DNA from 3 places in the Pectobacterium cacticida genome. Region 2 is predicted to be linked to each of the others. Evidence: predicted binding sites of a transcription regulator. Region 2 holds the regulator's gene; each other region holds the start of a gene.

Region 1 (5,552 bases), 500 kb from region 2:
AAGCTTTGGCTGGCGAATTTCCTTTATCGTCATCGCCCTACTGGGATTTGTGTGGCTCGCATTCTGGTTGCTATTTTTCCGTGATAAACCCGAATTACATCGGCGGGTGAGTGCAGAAGAAACCGCGCTTATTGTTAGCCAGCGTCCCGCCGCCTCATCAAATAATGTCGTTGAAGAGGGCGCATCCCATCGGCATAGCATTTTTTATTATGTGCTATCTATGCCAGTCCTTGGCGTCGCCGCTGCCTTTTTTTGCTTTAACTATATCCAGTTCTTCTTTCTTTCCTGGCTGCCAAGTTATCTCACCGATTTTCAACACCTTGACATCAAGAGTATGAGCATTATCGGCGTGTTACCTTGGTTAGGGGCTACCTGTGGCTTTATCGGCGGGGGAATTATTTGCGATTGGTTATACCGGATTACGGGGAGCTTTTTGTTCTCACGAAAACTGGTGATTTTTTGCGGCCTGGCCGTGGCCGCAGTGTGTGTCATGCTAACGGCGTATGCAGCTAATGTAACCATGGCCGTTGGATTAATTACTGTGGCAAGCCTCTTTGCGTATATGACGCCGCAAGCCTGCTGGTCATTGTTGCAGGATATTGTTCCTGCAACGCGTATCGGTTCCGCAGGCGGTTTTGTCCACTTGCTGGCAAATTTGGCAGGCATCCTTTCTCCCGGTATTACTGGCTTCCTGATTCAGTATGGCGGTGGATATCAGTCTGCCTTTATGTTGGCGAGCCTCTTAGCCGTATTAGGAATTATCGTACTGGTGCTATTTGTTCGAAAGGGAAAAGTGGATTTGTTAAGATCCCAAGCAGCATAAGTGGCAGATGAATAAACGCCGGGAACGGTATAACCGTACCCGGCGAGATCGTCTGTGAGAAAAGACGATTTAATGTAAATAGTGCTTATGGAAACAGTATTTTTAGCAAATAATCCAAATCGCCGTTCTGTCGTAATGCGCAACGATCGGCGATCTGATTACTGTCGAGGTGCGTTAATGACCCGACGGTCTGCTGTAATTTTGTCCTTAGATCGGTGGGGCGCGCCGAGGTTTCTTTACGGGTAATGCGCTGGGTTAACCTGCTGCCGTTACGTAAGTGTAGTGTAACTTCATGAAAACGCGCTTCCGGGTCAAGCTCATCGGGTGGGGCGGTTTCATCGGCGCGGCGTATGACGCGGTCCGCCAGCGCGGCGATCCCAGCGTCAACCGGGGCTTCCGAGAAATGTGCCAGCTTCAGTTCCCCTTCCATCAACGCCGCCGCAATCACATATTCCAGACTGAACCGCGCCTCTACGCCGTTCGTGGCGTGGCGGATAAACGGCGCCACATCGCCACCCGGCGGGAAAGTCACCGTGATCTGTTCGATGGCGTCAGCCAAATCGGCATCGGCACCATTCTGTTGATACCACTGTTCCCGCAGGGCAAAGGCCGCCTCGGCGGCGCTGTGTGTTCCGCCACAGGTCGGGTAGCGCTTGAACTCCAGACCGGGAGACAGTATGCGCCACGGTGAACCCCAGTTTGCGACCAGCAGCTCTGGCAGTTGCTTGCGATCGCCATGTGCAGCAAGAAAGGCCTCAATCACCCGTTGTTTATTACCCTCGAAGCCCGCGAGCCCCAGCTTGACGGCGGTGAGCCCTGCTTTGGCGGCGAGCCCGGCATGGAGTGGTTTAACTGCTGAACCAAATTGCGCCCGTAACCCGGCGGCCTGTGTTGCGGCAATGCCAAGCATGGTCTGCGTTTGTTCTAGCGTCGCGCCCGCCAGACGCGCCGCCGCCGCCGCGGCAGCAATGGCGCCGAGCGTGGCTGTGTTGTGGTAACCGAGACTATAATGACGTGGGCCGCCCGCCAGCCCGACTCTGCCAGCCGTTTCTACGCCGATGACATAAGCGACTAAAAATGCAGTTTCCGTCACCGAGGAATCTTCTGCGGCAAGGGCGAACAGCGCGGGCAGAATAACGGTGCTGGGGTGGCCACGGAATGCCGGATGATAATCATCGAAATCCAGGACATGGCCGGCATAGCCCAGAATCAGACTCCGCGTCAGGCTATCTGTCCCGTTGAACACCTGTTTTAGCGGCGCGAGACCGCTGTCGACAATCGCGCCTTGTACGATCGGGAGCGCGGTGGAGATAAAGTCAGTTACGCCCTCTCTGGCGGCCTCAATGGCGTCCTGGCTAGGTTCGCTATGGATAACGAGGTGGGCAAGGTGTGCGGTGATATCTGTCTGATTAGTCATGGCGATCATCGATGCTGAGATAAAAGTAGTAATTTACTGCGCATCGCTTACACGCCATTAATAACTAAAATGAATAAAGAATGCATTTTAGTTATTAATGGCGAATCAGAAGCGATCTTTAAGCTGCTTCGGGGTGATACCGAAGGCGCGCCGCAGAGCCGTAGCAAAATTGGCGGGGCTGTTGTAACCCGCAATGCTGGCCGCCTGCGCAATACTGATGCCATCTTTCTGCAAGGCCAGCATGGCGCGCTGTAAGCGGCAGTTACGCAGATATTCAAACACGCTCATTTTGAACGTCTGGCGGAAGTGGCGCTGTAGCGTGCTTTCACTCATGTTGACGCTTTTGGCGATTTCGCACAGCGAAAGGTGATCGGCGCGGCCGCTTTCCAGCATCTCGCGAATCTGCTCAATACGGTGATAGCTACGCAGAGTCATGCCGCTACGCTTCTCCTGTGCCGCACTCGCGATCAGTGACGTAAACGCTTCGATAATCAGGTGGGTGCACTGGGTTTCGAGATAGAGGCGTTGCAGTGGCGTTTGGCAAGGCTCCGCATTCAACGTTTGTAACGCTATCGCCCGCGCCTGCTGGGACGGCTTCCAGAGGTGTGTTGCCAGGTGCGTTTGTGTGAAATCGTAGATAGCCTGCCAGTCGCTAACCGTATCCAGCATATTGCCGTACAGCCATTCTCGATCGAACGTTAGCGTTATGGTTCGTTCATATTCATCTCGCTTGCCGATACGGGTAAACATTGTCGGTTCCGTCAGTGCAATCAGCGAGGCTGGCTGGCCCTCACCTAAATGCAATTCCCGATGACCAAAAGAGATATGTGCATTACCGCTTACCACAATCGCAAGTTTGATCCCGTCATCCAGCATGTTTTGGCTCTTCATATTATGGCGATTCACCACATCCGCTGTATGCAGGATCAGATAGGGATTGAGTTGCACGACGCTGAACGACCCGAATAGCACGGGTACATTATCGATCAGCCGAGGGCCGATAAACCGGTAATTATTCGCGACCAAACTTGATTGCTGAACAATATGATCTTTGTAGATCGGCTTTGATGACCGAGTGAAGTTGCGCACGTGATGACCTACCTGATTGAACTCCGCGACCTGCGCCTTCCATTTTGATGCTTTGGCAAAACATTTTGCTGCTAGAGCAAACCCCGTCCTGAATGACCAATGTAACAATGACCGCGCCAGAATGGTAATGCAAATACTTCTCAATAGCATTTTTCGTTGGCGTCGCCAGATCGCAAGATAAAAGCATTACCGGTTTTCGGCAATACGGAGAAACAGGCGACGCATTCACATACTCGCATTCACATACTACAGGGCAGGATGATTTTGATGAAACTACCACAATCGCGCCATTATCTGGCGACGCTTATTGGCGTTGGCTGCGGAATGACGTCGTTCCTGAGTGCGGCGCAGACCTCGACCATTCCTTCAGCAGAACCTGCCTCTCAGGCGCAAAATCAGGCCGCCAGCAGTGCGGCGGGCGATACGATGGTCGTGACAGCCGCAGAGCAAACTCGTCAGGCACCGGGCGTGTCGGTAATCACTGCGGAAGATATCAGCAAACGCCCGCCCGCTAACGACCTGTCGGCGCTGATTCGCACCATGCCCGGCGTCAACTTATCCGGTAACTCAACCAGCGGTTCTCGCGGTAATAATCGACAGATCGATATCCGCGGTATGGGGCCGGAAAATACGCTGATTCTGGTGGATGGCAAGCCGGTTTCCAGCCGCAATGCTGTACGCTATGGCTGGCGCGGCGAGCGCGATACCCGTGGCGACACTAACTGGGTGCCCGCCGATATGGTCGAACGTATTGAAGTGCTGCGTGGCCCTGCGGCGGCACGTTATGGGAATGGTGCCGCGGGCGGCGTGGTCAATATCATCACCAAACAGCCGACGCAGGAGTGGCACGGCGCGTGGAATAGTTATATGAATGCGCCTGAGCACCGTGCTGAGGGGGCGACTAAGCGCACAGATTTCAACCTGATGGGAGGGTTAACGGATAACCTAAGTTTCCGCTTGTTCGGTAATGTTAATAAAACGCAGGCCGATGCTTGGGATATCAACGACGGTCATCAACTGAATCCTGCGGTGGTCACTGTCCCGGCAGGGCGAGAAGGTGTGCGTAATAAAGATATCAACGGTCTATTGCGTTGGGAATTTATGCCGCAGCAGACGCTGGACTTTGAAGCGGGTTTCAGTCGTCAGGGCAATATTTATGCAGGAGACACTGAGAACAATAATGGCAAGGAAGATACGCTGGCGAACTACGGTCAGGAAACGAACCGCATGTATCGACAAAATTTTTCCGTTACCCATCGCGGTTATTGGGACAGCGGCATTAATACGCTTTCCTATGTTCAGTATGAAAATACACATAATACGCGTATTTTCGAGCAGTTATCGGGGGGGCCGGCTGGCAGACCCGTAGGAAATGACTACAAAACGATTACGCTCAATGCCTATACCGCGCATAGTGAGGTGAATCTTCCGTTTGAAGCACTGTTTAATCAGACTGCGACTATTGGTGCCGAATGGGTTGAACAGAAGATGCGCGATCCGGCGTCTAATACGCAGGGAACCTCGGAAGGTGGCAGCATCGGTTCAATCGCAGATGTGAATCGTGGCGATAAAATGTCAGCACGCATTGCGTCTATTTTTATCGAAGACAATATCGAAGTGACTAACAGTACGATGCTGACACCCGCATTACGTTTTGATCATCACAGCATCGTTGGTAATAACTGGAGCCCGTCACTGAACCTGTCGCAACAACTGGGCGACGATTTCACGTTGAAAATGGGGATTGCCCGTGCTTATAAAGCGCCAAACCTCTATCAGTTGAATCCAAACTATCTGCTATATAGCCGCGGTAACGGCTGTTATGGCGGCGGTTCGTGCTATCTGATGGGAACCCATGACCTGAATGCGGAAACCAGCATTAATAAGGAAGTCGGTATTGAATTTAACCGTGACGGTTATCAGGCTGGCATCACCTATTTCCGTAACGATTACCGCAACAAAATTGAGTCGGGTATGACCTTGAGAGGGAATGCGGTTGGCGGAACAGGAAACTATACCAATTCTAATATTTATCAGTGGGAAAATATTCCTAAAGCGCTGGTGGAAGGGTTGGAAGGTACGGTAAACATCCCAGTGACAGAGACGATTAGTTGGAATAACAATCTCACCTGGATGTTGCGTTCGGAAAATAAAACCACAGGCGATCGTCTGTCGATCACGCCGGAATTCACACTGAATTCCTCTGTCAGTTGGCAAGCAACT
Region 2 (5,552 bases):
TGGTGGCGTTCATTTTAATGTACGTCTGGCCGGTGATTTACAATGCGCTGGTGTCGTTTGGCGAACATATCCAACAACTGGGATCGGTAGGTGCTGGGGTTTATGCCTTCTTTAACCGCTTGCTGATTCCTGTTGGGCTGCATCACGCACTGAACTCCGTGTTCTGGTTTGACGTTGCGGGTATCAACGATATTCCTAACTTCCTGGCTGGCCAGCAATCTATTGATTCAGGGAAAGCTGTGGTGGGGATCACCGGGCGTTATCAGGCTGGCTTCTTCCCGATTATGATGTTCGGTCTGCCGGGAGCGGCGCTGGCGATCTATCACTGTGCCCGTCCTGAGAACAAAAGCAAAGTAGCCGGAATTATGCTGGCGGCGGGATTTGCGTCTTTTTTCACTGGGATCACCGAACCACTGGAATTTTCATTCATGTTCGTGGCACCGGTGCTGTATTTCCTGCATGCGTTGCTGACCGGTTTTTCCGTCTTCGTCGCGGCTAGTATGCACTGGATTGCCGGTTTTGGCTTTAGTGCGGGTTTAGTGGATATGGTGCTGTCTTCGCGTAATCCGTTGGCTACCGAGTGGTACATGCTAATACTTCAGGGGCTGGTATTCTTCGTTATTTACTATGTGGTGTTTCGCTTTACCATCATGCGCTTCAATCTGTTAACGCCGGGACGTGAGCTGGCTGTGAGCGGTAGCGAAGCGGATGGATATGATAAGAATACCGCGCCTGCGAGTGAGAAATCAGGCGATACCACGGCGTTAGCGCGAGGATATTTGCAGGCATTGGGTGGAAAATCCAATCTGATAGCTATCGATGCGTGTATTACACGTCTACGTCTAAATGTGGCCGATGCGTCTCTGGTTGATGATGAGCAGGCTAGGCGTCTCGGCGCGGCTGGGGTTATCCGTTTGAATAAGCAAAGCATACAGATTGTTGTGGGCACACAGGCTGAAGCGATAGCAACCGCGTTGAAAGCGGAATATAACAGCGTTTCGTAGAGCAATCTTGCTGGTTTTGCGACCAGATGGCGTTGATGGCATTCATTGGGTGAGGTGAGAGCCTCACCCATTCCCTTTGGGGAATAATTAAATGAAACTAACGGTTGTTTCCCAGCGTAGCTTGTTGGATCATTGCTAGTTATACGTCGTTTTAGCATTGAGGAATGAAGAATGAGTGAGGCTGAAGCCCGCCCAACCAACTTTATCCGCCAGATTATCGATGAAGATCTGGCATCCGGTAAGCATGACCATATTCAGACGCGATTCCCGCCAGAGCCGAATGGCTATCTGCATATCGGGCATGCGAAGTCTATTTGCCTGAATTTTGGTATCGCCCGCGATTATAACGGGAAATGTAACCTGCGTTTTGACGACACTAACCCGGTTAAAGAAGATATCGAATACGTTGAGTCCATCAAACGTGATGTTAAGTGGCTGGGTTTTTCCTGGAGTGGTGACGTCCGTTATTCCTCAGATTATTTCGATCAATTGCATGCGTATGCGGTTGAACTGATCGGTAAGGGACTGGCATACGTTGATGAACTGACGCCGGAGCAGATTCGCGAGTACCGTGGCACGTTAACGCAGCCGGGTAAAAACAGCCCTTATCGCGATCGCTCTGTACAGGAAAATCTGGCGCTCTTTGAAAAGATGCGCAACGGTGGTTTTGCCGAAGGAACCGCCTGTCTGCGTGCCAAGATCGATATGGCATCGTCCTTTATCGTGATGCGCGACCCGGTGTTGTACCGGATTAAATTTGCCGAGCATCACCAGACGGGCAACAAGTGGTGCATCTATCCGATGTATGACTTTACTCACTGTATTTCCGATGCCCTGGAAGGGGTCACGCACTCGTTGTGTACGCTGGAATTCCAGGATAACCGCCGTTTGTATGATTGGGTTCTGGACAATATCACTATCCCTTGCCATCCACGGCAGTATGAGTTTTCTCGGCTCAATCTTGAATATGCGATTATGTCGAAGCGTAAACTGAATCTGCTGGTGTCGGAAAAAATTGTTGAAGGTTGGGACGATCCGCGTATGCCGACCATTTCTGGTTTGCGCCGCCGTGGGTATAGCGCGTCTTCAATTCGTGAGTTTTGTGCCCGCATCGGTGTTACAAAGCAAGATAACATCGTGGAAATGGCGGCGCTTGAATCGTGTGTCCGCGACGATCTGAATGAAAACGCCCCACGTGCGATGGCGGTGCTGGACCCGGTCAAAGTGGTCATCGAGAATCTCCCTGTCGGACACGAAGAGTTTGTTACGATGCCAAATCATCCTAATAAACCTGAAATGGGGTCGCGGTCGGTCGCGTTCAGCCGTGAAGTTTATATCGATCGGGCGGATTTCCGAGAGGAAGCCAACAAGCAGTACAAACGACTAGTGCTGGGTAAAGAAGTGCGTCTGCGCTATGCCTACGTCATTAAAGCTGAGCGTATTGAAAAAGATGAGCAAGGCATGATTACCACCATCTATTGTCGTTATGATGCGGATACCTTGAGTAAAGATCCTGCTGATGGACGTAAAGTGAAAGGGGTTATTCATTGGGTTTCTGCGGCGCATGCGTTGCCAGCCCAGTTCCGTTTGTACGATCGTTTATTCAGTGTTGCCAACCCAGGCGCGGCGGACGATTTTCTGTCGACGATTAATCCAGATTCGTTAAAAATTACGCAGGGTTTTGTAGAAGCGAGTTTGGCACAAGCCGAAGCAGAGAAAGCGTATCAGTTTGAGCGCGAAGGTTATTTTTGTGCCGATCGGGTTCACTCCAGCGTAGAACACTTGGTGTTTAACCGCACTGTCGGGCTGCGTGATACCTGGGTAGGCTAGGATCATAGATTAAAGATAAAAATAAAACCGCCGCGGCGGTTTTATTTTTAGGTGGTCGATTTATCGTCATGAAGGGTTTCATCCTCTTGGCAATCACCTTCACTACAATGGCCATAGAGATACAAACTGTGGTTGGTCAGCTTAATGCCATGCCGTTCCGCAATGGCGCGTTGACGGGCTTCAATGTACTCATCACGAAACTCAATGACTTTTCCGCAATCGAGGCAAATCAGGTGATCGTGATGATGCTGCTGCGTCAGCTCAAAAACGGATTTACCGCCTTCAAAATTATGGCGTGTAACAATACCGGCATCATCAAATTGGTTGAGTACGCGATAGACGGTGGCAAGGCCAATCTCTTCGCCCATATCAATCAGTTTCTTATAAAGATCTTCCGCACTGACGTGATGGCAGATGGGGTCCTGTAGCACTTCCAGTATTTTTAATCGTGGAAGAGTGACTTTCAGGCCAGCCCTCTTTAATGCGGTATTATTGTCAGTCATGCGGGTTTAGTCCTGTTGCTTACTTATCAATGGAGGCTGCATAGCCTATGATATTAATCGGCTTAAAATGCAAAAACGTCTCAATTATAGAACCGTGCATACAAAATGAAAACAAAGGAATGTTAACAATAGTGTCCCTATTCACATAACTTGCAAACAACGCAATTCGTTGTTGATGAATGAGGAAAGGGTTATGCACACACAAAATTGATGGGATTATTGTACAGGTTTGTTGATAGAAATCGAAAAAATGTAGCGATTATTATGAAAGGTTTAACCTATGAATAGGTTTTGGCTCTGATGATCATTATCAGAGCCAATGGGTTTAGCCAATTAAGTCTTTCAAATTAAGCTCGTTGCTAATTTGATCGACCCAAGCGGTCACGCGCTCTTGAGTCAGTTCAGGCTGGCGGTCTTCATCAATGGCCAGGCCAATGAAGTGATTATCATCAGCAAGCCCCTTAGAGGCTTCAAAATAATAGCCCTCTGTTGGCCAGTGACCGACAATCGTCGCACCGCGTGGTTCAATAATGTCGCGGAGGGTGCCCATGGCATCGCAGAAGTATTCTGCATAGTCTTCCTGATCGCCACAGCCAAAGATTGCGACCAGCTTTCCAGTGAAATCAATTTCTTCTAATGTCGGGAAAAAATCATCCCAGTCACATTGCGCTTCGCCATAATACCAGGTTGGAATACCTAACAGCAGGATATCGTAACCTTCAAGATCTTCTTTACTGCTTTTGGCGATGTCATGGACATCAGCAACGTTGGAGCCTAATTGTTGTTGTATCGTTTTGGCGATGTTTTCCGTGTTGCCAGTATCGCTGCCAAAGAATATTCCGATGAGTGCCATGAATTGAATAACCTCTTGATTCCTAATGGTATTGGGTAATCTTTCGCCCGCTTATCCGCTAATAATAACAGACACTCACATCAGGAGAAACTCGTATCGCTAAGGATGCCTGAATCACGTTCATACGGAGGGGCGGGCGGTGAAGGTGCGCTCTGAAATGTGAGAAATGTGAAAAAACGAAACACGGATCAATCGACGCGATTGCGTACATACGGAATGTGCTTTATCTGGTGCGGAGTAAGCGGATTGGGAAAAGGGGCCACGGAGACCCCTCATATGTTCAGTCATGGCTGGAATGGGCGTCATCCACATCGGAACCGCACCTCCTCCGTACATACCAAAGGCTATGTATCAAGGCAGCATGTCGAGATAAATCTTGCGCAGACGTTGGGTAATTGGCCCCGGATGACCATCACCGATTTGTTGACCATCGACATTTATCACCGGCCAGACAAAGGTGGTGGCGGAACTGATAAATACTTCACTTGCCTGACGGGCCTCTTCTGGCGTAAATAACCGCTCTTCGAAGGTCACACCATGTTCTTCTCCCAAACGTAACAATGCTTTGCGGGTGATGCCGTGCAAAATGCTATTGCTAAGCGGGCGAGTGACGATAGTGTTGTCCGCGAGGACGATATAGCAGTTACAGGCGCTGCCCTCGGTGATAAAGCCATCTTCCACCAGAAAAGCGTCGTCGGCGCCATTGGCCTCGGCCCAGGCTTTCGCCATACAGGGGGCCAGCAATTGGACGGTTTTAATATCCCGGCGCTGCCAGCGAATATCCGGGCAGGTCACTATCCGGATCCCTTTGCTGGCGGCAGGATGGTTTACGACCGGGCGCGCCTGAGTAAAAAGCACCAGCGTGGGGGGCGTACCGGGTGATGGATAGTGAAAATCTCTATCCCCACTGTTCCCGCGCGTCAGTTGCAGATAGATTCCCCCTTCAGTGAGCGCATTCGCCTCGAGTAATCGTTGATGAATATCCCGCAGTTCATTTTCAGTCTGCGGCAACGTTAATCCCAATTCCCGACAGGAGCGTGCCAAACGAGCGTAATGGCCGGCAAAGTCCACTAGCTTGCTGTTTACCACCGCTGTCACTTCATAAACCGCGTCGGCAAATAAAAAACCGCGATCAAAAATGGAAATGTTTGCCGCGTCTTCAGATAAATACTCTCCGTTAAGATATACCGTGCGTGACATTGCCCTCTCCTCAAGTTTGAGCGTCACTAGCCCCATAATGCCGGGACTGGTGGGAAAAGTTCACTACCGTCGTAATGCAGTCCGTGTTCGCGATCTTCAGCCAGCAGCAATGGACCATCGAGGTCTACCACACTCGCTTGTTGCGCGACGACTACGGCGGGT
Region 3 (5,552 bases), 2.1 Mb from region 2:
TGGCTATAGCGCCTATAAAGCCGTGGAAAAAGGCGCCGTCACGCCAGCAGTCGAATCCGTTGTTGAAGCGAACACTCTGCTTTCAGGCTTAGGGTTTGAAAATGGCGGATTAGCAGGTGCCCATGCTATCCACAATGGTTTTACCGCCATTAAGGGTGATATCCATCATCTTACGCATGGAGAAAAAGTGGCCTATGGCACGTTAACACATATGGTATTGGAACAGCGTCCCGATGAAGAAATCGCACGCTATATCCGTTTTTACCGAGCTATCAACATGCCGACCCGGCTAAAAGACCTGCACCTTGAAAACGAATCGTTTGAAAATCTGGTCAAAGTCGGTGCTTTGGCGTGCAGCGACGCCGATACACTGAAGAATCTGGACAACAGATTAACCGCGGAAGACGTCGCACACGCGATTGTCGCCGTCGATGCATTCAGCAAAACGATCGACTAACCATTGCCATAGAAGCCCGACGCTACCATCTTTATCGCGTCGGGCTTAGGTCTATAGACGAACGATTCTTTCCAACCATCGGCTAAAACATCCTTTCCATATCATCAACCACCCCATTAATATCAACGCTGAATTGATATTCAACGGTCAAACTAATCTACGTGGATTCACCACGCTTTTATCATGATAGGACTTTGCTGCTCTGCCGCGAGCCACTATCTCATCATCGGAGAATAGAACACATGCCATATGTCAACATCAGGATCACTAATGAGGGCGCTACCGCTGAACAAAAACGTCAGTTGATTGAAGGCGTCACCCAGCTTCTCGTCGATGTGCTAAACAAGAACCCGAAAACGACCGTAGTCGTTATTGATGAAGTTGAAACTGACAACTGGGGAATTGGCGGCGTGCCAGTAACAACCTTAAGAAAAGCCGCGCAATAGGGAATTGCGCGATAGGTTTCCGAGTGGCCGAATACATGCCTACGGCATCAGGCATGTATTCCAAGTAGCGTATCAATTAGCAGGTACATATTCAGGGAAACGACCAGTATGACAATTAATTTCCCGCAACGCTGCACCCAGCGGCCGTTGACCATTCCGCCCATCAGCTCACGATTCCCCGTGAAAGAAAGTAACGGAATCAGAGCCAACGCAATCCCAAAACTCAAGACTACCTGACTCAATATCAGCACTCTCGTCGGATCCATTCCGGACATAATAACAATAAACGACGGTAGCATCGTCACGGTACGACGTACCCAGAGCGGAATATGAAAATGCACAAACCCTTGCATCACCACCTGACCCGCAAGTGTACCAACCACGGTGGAAGACAGACCTGCCACCACCAAACTCAATCCAAAAACGACCGCGGCGGTTTTACCTAAAAGTGGCTCTAACGTGAGGTACGCTTTATCCAGATCGGCGATATCCTGATTACCACTGAAATGAAACGCCGCTGCCGCCGTTGCCATCATGGCTAGATTAACAAATCCGGCGATAGTCATCGCAATCGCAACATCGGCCTTCGTTGCAGAATAACGTTCTGCACGGCTGTGGCCGCCTTCATGCTGAGTAAGAGAAGAGTGGAGGTAAATCACATGCGGCATAATCGTCGCACCTAACACGCCAGCAGCCAATAGCACGGCATCGGAGGAGGGTAAGGCTGGAATTGCCATGCCTTTGGCCAGCGCGGCTAACTCAGGCTGTGAAAACACCAATTCGACAATATATGCCGCCGCCACAAACAATAACAAGCCGCCGATGACTCTCTCCAGGGGCTTCTGGCCGCGCTGTTGCAACATTAAAATCAGAAAGGTTGCAATGGCGGTAAGGATCGCACCTTCCAGTAAGGTCACCCCCAAAAGCAACTTAAAACCAATCGCCGCACCGATGAATTCCGCCAAATCGGTCGCCATCGCGATAATCTCAGCCTGAATCCAATATGCCCAAACAGCTGGTCGCGGGAAGCGATCGCGGATATGTTCCGCCAGGTTTTTTCCCGTTGCGATCCCCAGCTTAGCGGACAATAATTGGATTAGCATCGCCATCAGGTTCGCCCAAACAACGACCCACAGCAAGGTATACCCATAGGTGGCACCAGATTGAATATTAGTGGCGAAATTGCCTGGATCGATATAACCAATCGCCGCGATAAACGCTGGCCCCATCAAAGACAACTTTATCTTCCTTGATGTACGGCTTGTTGATTCAATAGCACGGCTACCCGGCATAGCATGACCCTTCTAATACTGTCGTTATATTACGCTAAGGGTTACTCTCACAAAAATGAGAATGCTTATCAAGCGCATTTATAACGACAACATCGATTTTTGCAATAGTTAAAGATGATGAGTTATTAAGCATCTGTGCGACATCTGTTTAATCAATCGAATTTTAACAAAATAAAAACAAAAACCCCATGCAGGAAGCACAGGGTTTAGCATAAAGACGCGTAAGAGAGAATATCAGTCTTGTGCTTTCGATACGGCAACCATCGCCGGACGTAGCAAGCGACCATTTAATGTATAACCTTTTTGCATGACCATCATAACGTGGTTTGGCTCATGCTCAGCCGAAGGTAACATCGTCATTGCCTGATGTACTTCCGGATTAAACGGCACATTAACGTCGCTGACGACTTCAATCCCAAATTTGCGTACTGCATCTAATAATGATTTCAACGTCAGCTCAACGCCTTCGATCATCGCCGCCAGCGATTCGTCGGTTTTATCCGCCGTTTCCAGCGCACGTTCCAGGTTATCGATAACTGGCAGCATTTCACTGGCAAATTTCTCCACCGCAAACTTATGCGCTTTTTCAACATCCATTTCCGCACGACGGCGAATGTTATCCGCCTCGGCCCGGAGGCGAAGAATATTATCACGTTCGCGTTGCTGCAATTCGTTCAGTTGCGCTTCCAGTTCGGCAATGCGCGCATCTCGCGGATCGGTAACCTCTGGCGTCTCTGGTGTCTCAGGCGTGGCTTCTGCTTGCTGACCTTCAACGGCATCTTTTTGATCCGGCACTTGCTCGTCAGGTGTTTTCTGTTCTTTACTACTCATGAAATTCTCCGCGGTTTAGCATTAATCTCGCTAGTTGCTTATTATGGGGATCAAAATCGGGGATTCAAGGGAACTTGCCACATATTGGTTTAGCAACTTCCGATATATCTCGCTGAGGATAAAAACAACAATGAACAAACCGTTTACTTGTATTGGTATTGTCGGTCATCCACGTCATCCGACAGCATTGGCAACGCATGAGATGCTCTATCGCTGGCTGATGGATAAAGGGTACTCGGTTGTGATCGAACAACAAATCGCCCGCGAATTGAATCTGCAAGATGCATTGACCGGTAGCCTTGCCGATATTGGCCAACAAGCAGATCTGGCGGTTGTCGTCGGCGGTGATGGCAATATGTTAGGCGCGGCGCGCGTGCTGTCACGCTACGATATCAAAGTGATCGGAGTGAATCGTGGTAATCTAGGCTTTCTCACCGATCTCGATCCCGATCAGGCGCAGCAGCAACTTTCCGACGTTCTTGCTGGCCATTATTTGTGTGAACAACGCTTCATGCTGGAAGCGCACGTTTGCCGCGTGAATCAGCCTGACAGCATCAGTACCGCGATTAATGAGGTCGTGCTCCACCCTGGGAAGGTGGCGCACATGATTGAATTTGAAGTTTATATTGATGACAAATTCGCTTTCTCACAACGTTCCGATGGCCTGATTATCGCCACCCCTACGGGCTCAACCGCCTATTCGCTTTCCGCTGGCGGCCCAATACTGACACCTTCTCTGGAAGCCATTGCTCTGGTGCCTATGTTCCCGCATACGCTGTCTGCTCGTCCGCTGGTCATCAGCAGCAGCAGCGCGATTCGACTGAAGTTTTCCTGCATAACGAACGATTTAGAAATTAGTTGCGACAGTCAGATTGCACTACCGGTACAGGAGGGTGAAGAAGTCCTCATTCGCCGTAGCAAGCACCACCTGAGCCTAATACACCCAAAAAATTATAGTTATTTCAACACATTAAGTTCAAAGCTTGGTTGGTCAAAAAAATTATTCTAAAATCTACCTCCAGCACTTTACTGTATATAAAACCAGTTTATACTGTATGTAAACACACCTTGTTTTTACATACAGGAAACTACCATGCTGGCGCAACTCACTATTAGTAACTTCGCCATCGTGCGCGAATTAGAAATTGATTTTCAATCAGGAATGAGTGTCATCACTGGTGAAACCGGTGCGGGGAAATCGATTGCAATAGATGCACTTGGCTTATGCCTGGGAAATCGTTCTGATGCCAGCATGGTTAGGCCGGGAGTTGCCCGAGCCGATATTTGTGCCCGCTTTATACTGTCGGATACCCCTATGGCCCTTCAGTGGCTGGAAAAAAACCAGTTGGATGATAGCAACGAGTGTCTGTTGCGCCGCGTCATTGGTGCCGATGGTCGCTCACGCGGCTTTATTAACGGTACTGCCGTGCCGTTATCTCAATTGCGTGAGCTTGGTCAATATCTGATTCAGGTACATGGGCAGCATGCTCATCAATTACTACTGCGCCCGGACCACCAAAAACACCTTTTAGATGCCTTTGCTGATGAACCGGCACTCCTAGCCGCAATGCAACAAGCCTGGCACCAATGGCACCAAAGTTGCCGCGCGCTGTCGCAGTTGCAACAAGCGACAATCGAACGAGAGGCTCGCCGGGAACTGTTGCAATATCAACTAAAAGAGTTGAATGAATTTGCTCCACAGACTGGTGAATACGAACGAATTGATGCCGAATACAAACGATTGGCGAACAGTGGTCAGCTACTGACGATGAGCCAACAGGCCATGCAACGACTGAGCGAAGATGAAGAACAGAACATCATTAGCATGCTGTACAGTATAAAACATCAGCTTGGCGAACTCGTCAGCCTGGATGGCAAACTGTCCGGTGTGCTATCAATGCTCGAAGAAGCGAGCATCCAACTGAGTGAAGCTAGCGATGAGCTACGTCACTACTGCGAACAAACGGAGCTCGACCCGATTCGACTGTATGAATTAGAGCAGCGTTTGTCACGCCAGATTACACTCGCACGCAAACACCATGTAGCCCCAGAATCGCTCCCGGCATTCCATCAACAGTTGCTGGATGAACAGCGACAACTTGAGCAGCAGGAAAACGATCACGCTACACTCAGTGCTTCCGTTGGCGAATATCATCAGCAGGCTTTGCATCTGGCAGAACAATTACATCAATGCCGCCAGCGCCACGCCAATGAACTGGCACAGCTTATCACCGTCAATATGCGAGAACTGGCGATGCCGCATGGACACTTCATTATTGATGTTAAATTTACGCCTGAGTGCCTGACAGCTACTGGCGCTGACAATATCACGTTCCGTGTGACTACTAACCCTGGGCAACCGCACCAAACTCTAGCAAAGGTGGCATCAGGAGGGGAGTTATCGCGTATTGCACTGATAATACAGGTAATAACCGCGAAGAAAATGGACACTCCTGCGATGATTTTCGATGAAGTTGATGTGGGTATTAGCGGGCCAACCGCTGCTACTGTTGGAAAGATGCTGCG

What was found. The regulator Fur, encoded in region 2, represses iron uptake genes when iron is present. The targets are predictions, from matches to a motif close to ATAATAATGAGAACNACTATCAA.
Region 1: a site for Fur is predicted at 3,457-3,479, ahead of RFN81_RS14795 (TonB-dependent siderophore receptor). Genes of this name have one in related genera too.
Region 3: a site for Fur is predicted at 2,245-2,267, ahead of RFN81_RS03110 (Nramp family divalent metal transporter). Genes of this name have one in related genera too.

What each region holds. Positions count from the first base shown of each region.
Region 1 is NZ_CP133656.1:3,213,526-3,219,077, reverse strand. It holds gene RFN81_RS14810 (MFS transporter) at 1-823, shown strand, start outside; gene RFN81_RS14805 (MmgE/PrpD family protein) at 909-2,240, opposite strand; gene RFN81_RS14800 (helix-turn-helix transcriptional regulator) at 2,346-3,329, opposite strand; gene RFN81_RS14795 (TonB-dependent siderophore receptor) at 3,597-5,552, shown strand, end outside.
Region 2 is NZ_CP133656.1:2,712,185-2,717,736, reverse strand. It holds gene nagE (N-acetylglucosamine-specific PTS transporter subunit IIBC) at 1-1,004, shown strand, start outside; gene glnS (glutamine--tRNA ligase) at 1,176-2,834, shown strand; gene fur (ferric iron uptake transcriptional regulator) at 2,882-3,337, opposite strand; gene fldA (flavodoxin FldA) at 3,663-4,190, opposite strand; gene RFN81_RS12530 (D-amino-acid transaminase) at 4,542-5,390, opposite strand; gene dgcA (N-acetyl-D-Glu racemase DgcA) at 5,417-5,552, opposite strand, start outside.
Region 3 is NZ_CP133656.1:658,897-664,448, reverse strand. It holds gene RFN81_RS03120 (glycerol dehydrogenase) at 1-457, shown strand, start outside; gene RFN81_RS03115 (2-hydroxymuconate tautomerase family protein) at 655-903, shown strand; gene RFN81_RS03110 (Nramp family divalent metal transporter) at 951-2,195, opposite strand; gene grpE (nucleotide exchange factor GrpE) at 2,430-3,026, opposite strand; gene nadK (NAD(+) kinase) at 3,157-4,035, shown strand; gene recN (DNA repair protein RecN) at 4,120-5,552, shown strand, end outside.